3 regions of the Streptomyces sp. SID14515 genome follow, and region 3 is predicted to be linked to each of the others. Evidence: riboswitches for the same ligand, from Rfam matches in the RefSeq annotation. Region 3 holds a riboswitch; each other region holds the start of a gene.
What was found. Region 3 has a riboswitch for cyclic di-AMP ahead of G3I54_RS03830 (transglycosylase SLT domain-containing protein). Riboswitches for the same ligand answer to the same signal wherever they lie in the genome.

Region 1 (3,910 bases), on a different contig from region 3:
ATCTCCGCACCCCAGCGCAGGGCCTCGGAGAAGGACTCGGCGCCGATCGGCGCGATCATGAACTCCTGGATGTCCACGTTGGAGTCGGCGTGCGAGCCGCCGTTCAGGATGTTCATCATCGGAACGGGCAGCAGGTGCGCGTTCGGGCCGCCGAGGTAGCGGAAGAGCGGCAGGTCGGACGCCTCGGAGGCGGCGTGCGCGACGGCCAGCGAGACGCCGAGGATGGCGTTCGCGCCGAGCGAGGCCTTGTTCTCGGTGGCGTCCAGGTCGAACATCGCCTGGTCGATGAGGCGCTGCTCGGTGGCGTCGTACCCGACGAGCTCCGGGCCGATCTGCTCGATGACGGCGAGGACGGCCTTCTCGACGCCCTTGCCCTGGTAGCGGTTGGGGTCACCGTCGCGAAGCTCTACAGCCTCGAACGCACCGGTGGAGGCGCCGGACGGAACAGCAGCACGGCCCGTGCTGCCGTCGTCGAGGCCAACCTCGACCTCGACCGTGGGGTTGCCCCGGGAGTCGAGGATTTCCCTGGCTACGACGACGTCGATGGACGGCACGAGGCATCTCCTTCTGGGATCTGACACTGGTTGTGCAGGGTCACTGTGGCCTTGCGACCCGAGCCTATCCGGCCCGGCCGCGTCGGCCAGCCGACCGCCCGTCTCCTGGGACGAAAAAGGGCCCAAGGACCTGCATCACGGGACAAAACTCTAGAAATCTACTGGGCGGTAATAAGCGGTGGCGACAAGAGGTGAACGCAACCGCGCCCGCTCGGGCCCTCCACCCACGAAGAACCCGGCCCGGCGCGCTGGGGGGGAAGAGCGCGCCGGGCCGGGAAGCCGTGCGAGGGAGGGTGCCGCCGGACGCCCTCCCTCCGGGGAGGAGAGACGGCGTTTACTTCAGGTGGAGCTGCTGACCCGGGAAGATCAGGTCGGCGTCCTCGACGATGTCGTCGTTGAGCTTGAAGAGCTTGCTCCAGCCGCCCTTGACGTCTTCCGCCTGGGCGATGCTGCTCAGGGTGTCGCCGGCCTTGACCTTGTACTCGCCGTCACCCTTCTTGACCTTGTCGCCGGTCGGGGTGGTGACGGTCTTCTTGCTCTCGGCCTTCTTCTCGGCCTGCGGAGCGGGGCGCTGCTCGGAGCGCGTGGTGGGCTGCTCGGCCTGACGCTCGGGCTGCGCCTGCTCGGGCTTGCTCTCGGACTGGCCGGAGCCGGTGTTCACGCCCGGGTCCACACCGTCGTTGGTGAGGCCGCCTGCGCTGGCGCAGGCCCAGGCGCCCGGACCCTGCAGGTCGAGGAGCTTCTCGGCGGTGGCGATCTGCTGGTCCTTGGAGGCCAGGTCGGCGCGCGAGGCGTACTGCGTACCGCCGGCGGCGGCCCAGCTGGACTGCGAGAACTGCAGTCCGCCGTAGTAGCCGTTGCCGGTGTTGATGGACCAGTTGCCGCCGGACTCGCACTGGGCGACGGCGTCCCAGGTCTCGACGGAGGCGGCGGACGCGTTGGTCGCGCCCATCAGCGGGACGGCGACGGCGGCACCGGTGACACCCGCGAGGGTGGCGATACGGGTGGCCTTGGACGGGCGGCGGTGCTTGCCCTTGCTGTTCAGCAGCATGGAACGAATCTCCTCACCGACGCCTACGAGGTGAGCTGTCGGGTTCGGGCTGATGAGTTGCCCGGTCGCACGGTGCTGCTCGCGACTTCACCCCGAGCCGGTCCCGTACGTCCCCGTCGGTTCGACGAGGCGTCCGGACCCGGCGGCCTACCTGGGTCCCCCGCTCCTGCCTACGGCGCTTACGCGTCTGTTCCCTTCGACCGACGGCAGGATTCGGCGTGACGGTCGACGGGGCCCGCGGTGCGAGCGGCTCCGACCGTAAACACAGGCAACCCCGACATTCAAAGATGGACATAGGGGGCAATCGCCCCGAACTCCCCGCGACCGATGGGGCATTTCCGCAGGTCGGGGGCGATACGCGCGGACCGGCCGGGCGAGATGCGCCAGTTGAAGCAAAGAGACCCATGTCTCACTTCCGCAAAAGTGGACATAGGCCTCTGAACTGCCTGATTTTCCCGGGCGTTTTCGCCCGAATTGAATCAGTTGGCGGCAGGCACCTCGGCACCCTGATCCGCGCTCTGCTCCGCACCCTGCTCGGCGTCCTGACCCAGGCCCAGATCCAGGCTCTGGCCGGGCAGGATCAGATCCGGGTCGGAGCCCAGGAGGTCCTTGTTCGTCTCGTACAGGCCGGTCCAGCCGCCGGGAAGCTCCTGGGAGTCGGCGATGGCCCAGAGGTTGTCGCCGGGCTGCACCGTGTACGCGCCGGCGCTCGCCGCGCCGCCGTTCCGCCCGTCGCCGTCGCCACGCGAGGCGTGCCGGCCGGACTCACGGGGGCCGTCGCCCTGACCGGTCCCGGCCTCCTCGGGCGCGGGGGCGCCCCGGTGCTTGCCGCCCTTGCCGTTCTCGCCCGTCGAGGCGTCGGCGGTGCCGGAGGGGTCCGTGGCGTCGGGAGCGTCGGAGGACGGCGGGGCGGAGGGCGTCACCGAGGAATCGGGAGCGTCGCCGCCCTTCTCCGTACCACTACCACCCTCCTCGTCCGCCTTGTCGCCCTTGTCGGCCTTGCCACCCTTGTCGTTCTTCTCGCCCTTGCCGGATTCATCCGCTTCTTCGGTCGAACCCGCTTCGCCGGCCGGGTCGGCCGAGGGGTCCGCCGACGGATCGGCGGACGGGTCGGCGGACGGCGAGGTGCCCGGGTCGACGCCCGGCAGGCTGCCGTCCACCGCGAGACCGGAGATCACCGCACAGCTGGGCCACGCCTTCGGACCCTGGTCGTCCAGGACCTTCTCGGCGACGGAGATCTGCTGCGACCGGCTGGCGAGGTCGGCGCGGGGCGCGAACGCCGTGCCGCCGTACGCCGACCAGGTCTCCTGCGAGAACTGGAGCCCGCCGTAGTAGCCGTTGCCGAGATCGGCGCTCCACATGCCGCCACTCTCGCACTCCGCGACCCGGTCCCAGGTGGTGGCCTCGGCCGCGTGCGCGCCGCTCGCGCCGAGCAGCGGGATGGCGATGGCCGATCCCGTCACACCTGCGGCGACGACGATGGCGGGTGCCTGGCGAGGGCGGCGGTGTCTGCCGTTCGCGGAGCCCATGGGTATGCCTTCCGTGCGACTGACAAGCGAGTGACCTGAGCGCCGCGCAGCGGGATTTCGTGCCTGCGTCGGCGCACAAGTGACGCGTGAGCAACGTGCGACCGACGCGTCGAACCGTGAACCTAGCGGGACTCGAACGTGTGTCACAAGTCGATGCAGCGCAGATCACGTGAAAGTCACAGAGTTGACAGCGTGTCACTTTTTTCGGAACGGCTGCCCGGCTCGAACTCGACCGGAAGTGTGCGCAGTCCACGCATGATCAGTCCGCCGCGCCAACGCAAATCGGCAGGTTCTGCCGCAAGTCGCAGGTCAGGGAGGCGTCTCAACAGCGTGGCCAGCGCGGTCTGCCCCTCCAGCCTGGCCAGCGGCGCCCCCAGGCAGTAGTGGATGCCGTGCCCGTAACCGAGGTGCTGATTGTCACGCCGCGCAAGGTCCAGCGTGTCCGGATCCGCGAACCGCTCCGGGTCCCGGTCGGCCGCCGCCAGCACCACCAGTACGGGATCCCCGGCGGCGATCTCCTCGCCGCCCAGGGTCAGCGCCTCGGTGGCGTACCGCCAGGTCGCCATCTCGACCGGCCCGTCGAACCGGAGCAGTTCCTCCAGCCCGGTCGCCAGCAGCGCGCTCTCCCCGGCCACCGGGGACGCCTCCAGCGAGGCCTCCAGCAGGGCGCGCTGCTCGGGGTGACGCAGCAGCGCGTAGGTCCCGTTCCCGATCAGATTGACGGTCGTCTCGAACCCGGCGAAGAGAAGGATGAACGCCATCGCGGCCGCCTCGTT
Region 2 (3,910 bases), on a different contig from region 3:
GTAGTACGGGACGGCGGCGAGGCCGGCGGCGGCCGCGGTGTCCTGGAGCTCGCCCTCGTAGGTGTCGCGGGAGACCAGGTTGTAGTGCGGCTGGAGCGCGACGTACCGGGCGAGGCCCTCGCGCTCGGAGAAGTCGAGGGAGGCCCGCAGCCGCTCGGGGCTGATGTTGGAGGCGGCGATGTGACGCACCTTGCCGTCCTTCACCAGCTGATCGAGGGCGGTGATGATCTCCTCGACCGGGACGGTCTCGTCGTCGAAGTGCGTGTAGTAGAGGTCGATGTGGTCGGTGCCGAGCCGGCGCAGCGAGGCCTCGGCCGCGCCCTTGACGGCGCCGGCGGAAAGGCCCCGGAAGTCGGGGTGGGCGCCGGCCTTGGTGGCGACGACGATGTCGGACCGGTTACCGCGGGAGGCGAGCCACTTGCCGATGACGGTCTCCGACTCGCCGCCCCGGTTGCCCTCGACCCAGGCGGAGTAGGCGTCGGCGGTGTCGATGAAGTTGCCGCCGGCCGCGACGTACGCGTCCAGGACGGCGAAGGACTGTTCCTCGTCCGCCGTCCAGCCGAAGACGTTGCCGCCGAGGGCGAGGGGGAAGACCTGGAGGTCGGAGGTGCCGAGAGTGCGCGCAGAAGTCATGTGAGGGTTCAACGGGCCGGGGCGGCGGAGGTATTCCGCCGGATGGTGTTCCACGGGGTGGCGTTCCACCGGATGGCGCACCACGGGGGCGCACGTCACCGCCGCGCGGGCCCCGACCGGGCCCGGCCGCCCCCGGACAGACCGGCAGCCCTGACGTCGGGGGGGGGTGTGCGTCAGGGCTGCCGGGGTTTCGGGGCGGGGTGGCGACGAAGGGACGTACGTCGTCAGCCGGAGGGCCGGGGACGCGGACCGGACGGCCCGGGCCCCGGACCGAAATGCCGGGGTCTCAGACCGAGAGGCCCTTGCTGTTCAGCCAGGCCATCGGGTCCATCGCCGAACCGCCCGCCGTGCGGACCTCCATGTGGAGGTGGACACCGGTCACGTTGCCGGTGGCGCCCATGCGGCCGATGGTCTCGCCGGTGGTGACCTTCTGGCCGACCGAGACGTCGATCGAGGACTGGTGCGCGTACCAGATCTCCGTGCCGTCATCGAGCTGGAGCACCGTGCGGTAGCCGTACGAACCGGCCCAGCCGGCCGACGTGATCGTGCCGCCGTGCACGGCCTTGATCGGCGTACCGGCCGACCCGGCGAAGTCCAGACCGGTGTGCTGGCCCGAGGACCACAGGGCGCCGGACTGACCGTAGGTCGAGGTGATCGTGTACGAGGAGGTGGGCAGGGAGAAGCTGGCGGCGAGCTTCGCGAGACGCTCGGCCTCCTTCTTCTTCGCGGCCGCTTCCTCCTCGGCCTTCTTCTTCGCGGCGGCCTCGGCCTCGGCCTGGTCCTGCTGCTTCTTGGCCTCCTGCGCCGCCTTCTCGGCCGCGGCCTTCTCGGCGGCGGCCTTGGCCTCGGCGTCGGCGCTGGCCTGCTGCTGCTCGGCCTGCTGGAGGATCCGGGCGCGCAGGGCCTCGCCCGCGTCGGCGGTGCCCTCCTCGGCCTCGGCGGTGGTGAGGCCGGCGGTGGTGAGCGGCGCGGCCGCGGCGACCGGGGCGGGCTCGGCGTCGTCCGACATGAAGGACCCGACGCCGGGAAGGGACTTGGCGTCGGGGAGGTTGTCCGCGATCGAATCGGGAAGAGAGATGGAGACCGGCGCCTTGTCCTGCGCGGTGGCCATGCCGCCCGCACCGACGGCCGCTATGACGCCGACCCCGAGGACGGTGGAGCTACGGGCCAGACCACGCTGCTTGGCTACGCGGTGCCTGCCGCGCACGGGACGGATGGACTCCTCGGTGGGATTCCACTCCTCCCAGGACCGCTCCGCGTCACCGAAGGTGTCGGCACTGAAGGGTGACGGGACCTCAGGGGCAGGCTTGTTGGACGCCACGTGGGCGCACTCCTTTCCTTCCTTCTCGCCTACCGGGTTAGCTGACGGGTTCGGAGCAGGAAGGTCTCCTACGGGCCCCTCCGTCTCTCACGAGACGCAGGCGTCCGATTCACCCCATGTAGGTGGTTCCCCGGTTCCCTTGCGGAATTCGGCGCTCGCGCGCGGTGCCGTCTCTGACGACGACTGGGACGACCGCGCTGCGTTATCGAACGTTAATAGACACCCGGGCCCGATTCCAAGCTGTTCCTGTTGATCATTAACGGACGCGGTGGGGATGTACGGGTCACAAGCGGGCGGAATCGGGCGACTTGACCGCGACTCAGCCACACTCCTTTTTCTGACGTTGTGTCAAATGTTATGCGGAGCGGTGTCCTTCAGTTACGCACCGTGTCATCGCCCCGGCCCACGATCTTCACCGTCGTCCGGCGCACGGGCTGCCCCTCCGCCGGCCGGCCGACCGCGATCAGCGCCATGTCGTCCGTGGTCCGCCCCCCGGTGTGCAGCCGTACGTCGTCGGTCAGCGCCGACAACAGCTCCTCGGGGCCCGGGAAGATCCGGCCGCGCAGCCGGGCCGCCGGATCGTAGAAGACCCCGTTCGCGTCCCTGGCCTCCGACAGACCGTCCGTGAAGGCGAGCAGCGTCGCCCCGGCGGGCATCTCCCACTCGTCGGCCCGGTCCGGCCACACCCCCAGGTCCATCCCCAGCGGCAGCGCGGGCACCGAGGGCGCCAGCACCTCCAGGGCGCCGTCCGCGTGCAGCAGGATCGGCTCCGGGTGACCGCGGTTCACGATGCGCAGCGAGGCCGCGCCGGGCGGGATCTCGGCCAGTACGGCGGTGATGAACCCCTCCATGGCGTCCAGCCCGTACCGCCGCGTCCCCTCCCGGGCCAGCGCCCGCTCCAGCCGCTGCGCCACACCCTCCAGCGAGAGCTCCTGCTCGGCGGCCTCCCGGAACGCCCCGATGATCACCGCCACCGCCTCGACGGCGCCCAGCCCCTTGCCGCGCACGTCGCCGACCACCACGCGTACGCCGTACGGGGTGTCCGCGACGGCGAACAGGTCGCCGCCCACGAACTCGTCCGCCTGTGCCGCCTCGTACCGCGCGGCCACCTGGAGCCCGCCGATCCGCTCGGCCGGCGTCGGCAGCACGGCCCGCATGGCGGTCTCGGCGATCACCCGGGCCGAGGCCAGCTGCTCGTTGCTGCGCCGTACGACCCCGTTGATGACGAGGGCGAGCACCGAGGCGGTGAGCACGGTGATCATCTCGATGACGGGGACCACCTGGGTGGACGTCCCGTCGGAGAGCCGCATCGCGATGACGGAGAGGATCGCCGCGATGCCGGTGCGGATCGTCCGGGACAGCGAGAAGAACGGCGCGGCGATCAGCGGGGCCGCCACGAACAGCGGGACGGCGGTGAAGTTGGGCGGGGCCAGCGAGTCGAACAGCAGCCCGCCGACGATCAGCAGGGCGGGCAGCATCCGGACGAACCGGCGTGACCCCCGGCTGCCGGGCGTCACGTTGCTCTCCGGGGACCCGAACACCGCACGGCCCACGGCGTCCATGCTCCCCGCCGTGCCGCTGCGCCGTCTCTCGGCCATCCCCACCTGTGCACTCCTGCCCGGTCCACCCACGGCTGCGGACGGTACCGCGCCCCGTCCAGGCTTCCCGGAGCCGCGCCGAGCGGCGACTCCGCATCGGCCGAATAGGGGGAAGCGAACGGAGTCCCGGCCCGTGGTCAGTCGGAGAGCCGGTGTTCCGCGTAGACCGTCAGTGCGTCCCGTACGAAGGCGGCGGTGCCGTCCCCGTAGCGATCGTAGTTCTTTCCGAAGCGGGGATCGGCGACATACATCTCACCGAGCCCGATCACGTACGAACGGCTGGGCTCCTCGGCCGACGACAGCCACGCGCAGTGCCGCCGCGCGAGTTCCTGCGCCTCGGCCCCGTCGGCGGCCAGCC
Region 3 (3,910 bases):
TGCCGATCAGGCGTCGGCGGGGCGCTCGCTCGGCGCGAAGGCGCCGGAGGCCTCCAGCATGCCCTCGCGCTCCACGACCTTGATCCGCTCACGGCCCTGGGCCGCGCCCAGCGCCTGCTCGTGGGCGTCCAGCTTGTGCCAGCCTTCCCACGTCGTGTAGCGGACGCCGCGGTCCTCCAGGAAGGCCTCGACGGCCTCCGGGGCGGGCGTGGCCGGCTCGGGCAGGCGGCCGGCGGCGCGGTCCTCCAGGACGCAGGCGACCGTCTCGTTGGCGTCGCCCTTGGTGTGCCCGATCAGACCGATCGGACCGCGCTTGATCCAGCCCGTGACGTAGACCGAGGCCATGTGCTCGTCACCGGCGATGACCCGGCCCGCCTCGTGCGGGACGGTGCCGGAGGCCACGTCGAAGGGGAGCTTGGGCAGCTCCTCCGAGTAGTAGCCGACGGCGCGGTAGACGCTCTGCATGTCCCAGTCGGTGAACTTGCCGGTGCCCCGGACGTTGCCGGTGCCGTCCAGCTCGGTGCGCTCGGTGCGCAGCGCGGTGACCTTGCCGTCCTCGCCGAGGATCTCGACCGGGGACTCGAAGAAGTGCAGGAACAGCTTGTGCGGGCGGTCGCCGACATCGCGGATCGCCCAGTTCTCCAGGGTCTGCGCGACCATGTTGGCCTGCTTGTTCTCCCGGCGGGTGGCGATGGAGCCCTCGTCGTACTCGATGTCCTCGGGGTTGACGATGACCTCGATGTTGGGGGAGTGGTCCAGCTCCCGCAGCTCCATCGGGCTGAACTTGGCCTGTGCGGGGCCACGCCGCCCGAACACATGCACCTCCAGCGCCTTGTTCTGCTTGAGGCCCTGGTACACGTTGTCCGGGATCTCGGTGGGCAGCAGCTCGTCCGCCGTCTTGGCCAGGACACGGGCCACGTCCAGGGCCACGTTCCCGACGCCGAGCACCGCGACCTTCTCCGCGGTCAGCGGCCAGGTGCGCGGGACCTCGGGGTGCCCGTCGTACCAGGAGACGAACTCGGCGGCGCCGTAGGAACCGTCCAGCTGGATGCCGGGGATGTCGAGCGCCCGGTCGGCCTCGGCGCCGGTGGAGAAGATCACCGCGTCGTAGAACGACCGCAGGTCGTCCAGGCCGATGTCGTGCGGGTAGCTGACGTTGCCGAAGAGCCGGATCTGGGGCTTGTCCAGCACCTGGTGCAGGGCCTTGACGATGCCCTTGATGCGCGGGTGGTCGGGGGCCACGCCGTAACGGATCAGGCCGAAGGGCGCGGGCATGCGCTCGAAGAGGTCGATCGAGACCCCCGGGTCCTGGCAGACCTCGGATTTGAGCAGCGCGTCCGCAGCATAGATACCGGCGGGGCCGGCTCCGACAATGGCGACGCGGACGGGGCGTGTCATGGCGTGGTGATCCTTCGGGGCGGGCGAACGCGGGCAGGTACAGCGTACGTCGGAGGTAAGGGTTGGCTTACTAGTCTCCACCCCACACCGTAAGCGATCGCCCCGCGGGCCCTTCGGTCACCCCCACCCAGAGTGTCCGATTGGCCCGTTTCGTTATGCCCATATGGTCGATTTGGTTCTTTTGCTCCGTCTATCCGTAAAGGGATTTCCAGGCCTTTTGATGCATTTGCCTGGGCCTGTTTTCGCCATCACCGCGAGCGAGTGGTGAGCGTCACGTCCGAGGGCGCGGACGCAGAACCGGAGGCATCGGTTCCCTTCTGTGCGAAGAAAGTTGACGCCGTGACGGTGCGGGCCGATCCGGGAATTCCGCCATTCGATCTTGCGTGGAAAAGGGAATCCGGAATGCGGGGCTTGTTCTGTCCCGCGTTTCTCGCCTACGGTCACCGTCAATCCGGATGGAACGCCGAATCCTGCCGCCGTCCGGGAATCCGAAACCCACTCACGTACGGCAGGAGCGGGGGACCCAGGTAAGTCGCCGAACCGTAACCGGAACGGCTTGGGGTGAAGTCGCACGATCGTGCGGCCAGACATCTCCCGTCTGAACCCGACAGCTCACCTCGCAGGCGCCGGAGAGGAAATCCCCCATGCCCGCACAGGGTAAGCACCGCCGTCCCCAGTCCACCTCGCTGCGTCGTGGCCTCGCCGCCGTGACCACCGGCGGAGCCGTTCTCGCGCTCCCCGTGATCGGCGCCACCAGCGCCTTCGCGGCCCCCGCCCCCACCGCCGCACCGCAGGCCGTGGCCCCCGCCGCGGTGGTCGCCCAGGCGAATTCCGCCGTGAAGGCCGCGCCCGCCCAGCATTCCGTGGTGGCCGGCGAAACGCTTTCCAAGATCGCCCGAGAGCATTCCGTCAGCGGCGGCTGGCAGAAGCTGTACGAAGGCAACCGGAAGATCGTCGGAGAGAATCCCGACCTTATTCACCCGGGTATCAAGCTGACGCTCGGAAACAAGGCCGCCGCCCCGTCGGACGCCAAGTCCTCCAAGGCTTCCGCCGCCACCGCGCGCGGTGCGTCGGCGGACCGTGCCGACCGTTCGGAGCGTACGAACATCGCCCCGGTGGCGAAGGCCGCTCCGGCCGCCGAGAAGGCCGTCGCATACACCGATGACCTCGACGGCTGGATCAAGGAATCGCTCGCGGTCATGGCCGAGCACGGCATCCCCGGCACCTACGAGGGCATCCACCGCAACATCATGCGCGAGTCCTCGGGCAACCCCGCCGCGATCAACAACTGGGACTCCAACGCGGTCAAGGGCACCCCGTCCAAGGGCCTGCTCCAGGTCATCGACCCGACCTTCCAGGCCTACCACGTGCCCGGCACCTCGACCGACAGCTATGACCCGGTCGCCAACATCACGGCCGCGTGCAACTACGCCGCGGACCGCTACGGCTCGATCGACAACGTCTTCGGCGCCTACTGATCCTCCGCGCCCGAACCCGAGGGGCCCCGGACTGCATGGTCCGGGGCCCCTCCGTCATGCCGGACGGCGCCGTGAAGTTACCCCCAAGTTTCTAGTGACTTACCACGCGATCGACAGTAGAACCTGTTGCACTCTGTCGAGAGTGAGGGATGTCACATGAGTGACACTACCAAGCAGGATGGCGGGACCAAGGGCGTCTCGCGTCGAAGATTCATCACTGGAACAGGTTCTCTTCTGGGGGTCGCGGCGCTTGCCGGGACCACCGCACCGGCCTGGGCGAGCGCACGGGCGGCAGCAGCGCCGATCGGCTCCGGGGCCCATGTGCCCGTCCTGGTCATCGGCACCGGATACGGCGGCTCCGTCGCCGCCCTCCGGCTCGCCCAGGCCGGCACGGACGTCCACATGGTCGAGATGGGCATGGCCTGGGACACCCCGGGCGCGGACGGAAAGATCTTCGCCAACACCACCAAACCGGACGACCGCTCCTTCTGGCTGCGGACCCGGACCAAGCAGCCGCTGAGCAACTTCCTCGGCTTCCCCATCGACAAGGACGTCAACCGCTACACCGGCATCCTGGACGCCGAGGAGTTCGGCGGCATCACGGTCTACCAGGGCCGCGGCGTCGGGGGTGGATCCCTGGTCAACGGCGGCATGGCCGTCACCCCGCGCCGGGAGAACTTCGGCGCCATCCTCCCGACGGTGAACGCCGAGGAGATGTACAGCACCTACTACCCGCGCGCCAACAGCGGGCTCGGCGTCACCACCATCGATCCCGCCTGGTTCGACACCGTCGACTGCTACCAGTACGCCCGGGTCGGCCGAAAACACGCGCAGCGCTCCGGCTTCCCGTTCCTCTTCGTGCCCGCCGTGTACGACTGGGACTACATGAAGCAGGAGGCGGCCGGAACCGTACCGAAGTCGGCCCTGGACGCGGAGATCCTCTACGGCAACAACTACGGCAAGAAGTCGCTCCAGAAGACCTACATCGACCGGATCAGGGCCACCGGCCGGGTCACCATCTCCCCGCTCCACAA

Region 1: linked by a shared signal. The riboswitch ahead of G3I54_RS18845 (transglycosylase family protein) and the one ahead of G3I54_RS03830 (transglycosylase SLT domain-containing protein) in region 3 are both predicted to bind cyclic di-AMP.
Region 2: linked by a shared signal. The riboswitch ahead of G3I54_RS11185 (M23 family metallopeptidase) and the one ahead of G3I54_RS03830 (transglycosylase SLT domain-containing protein) in region 3 are both predicted to bind cyclic di-AMP.

The regions. Positions count from the first base shown of each region.
Region 1 is NZ_JAAGMH010000086.1:16,924-20,833, forward strand. Features, by position in the region: gene eno (phosphopyruvate hydratase) at 1-554, opposite strand, end outside; gene G3I54_RS18845 (transglycosylase family protein) at 889-1,605, opposite strand; cyclic di-AMP (ydaO/yuaA leader) riboswitch at 1,611-1,793, opposite strand; gene G3I54_RS18850 (transglycosylase family protein) at 2,085-3,134, opposite strand; gene G3I54_RS18855 (cytochrome P450) at 3,311-3,910, opposite strand, start outside.
Region 2 is NZ_JAAGMH010000059.1:47,314-51,223, reverse strand. Features, by position in the region: gene G3I54_RS11190 (aldo/keto reductase) at 1-633, opposite strand, end outside; gene G3I54_RS11185 (M23 family metallopeptidase) at 920-1,954, opposite strand; cyclic di-AMP (ydaO/yuaA leader) riboswitch at 1,966-2,118, opposite strand; gene G3I54_RS11180 (PP2C family protein-serine/threonine phosphatase) at 2,329-3,552, opposite strand; gene G3I54_RS11175 (MerR family transcriptional regulator) at 3,690-3,910, opposite strand, start outside.
Region 3 is NZ_JAAGMH010000021.1:57,217-61,126, forward strand. Features, by position in the region: gene G3I54_RS03825 (FAD-dependent oxidoreductase) at 7-1,398, opposite strand; cyclic di-AMP (ydaO/yuaA leader) riboswitch at 1,850-2,037, shown strand; gene G3I54_RS03830 (transglycosylase SLT domain-containing protein) at 2,043-2,876, shown strand; gene G3I54_RS03835 (GMC oxidoreductase) at 3,033-3,910, shown strand, end outside.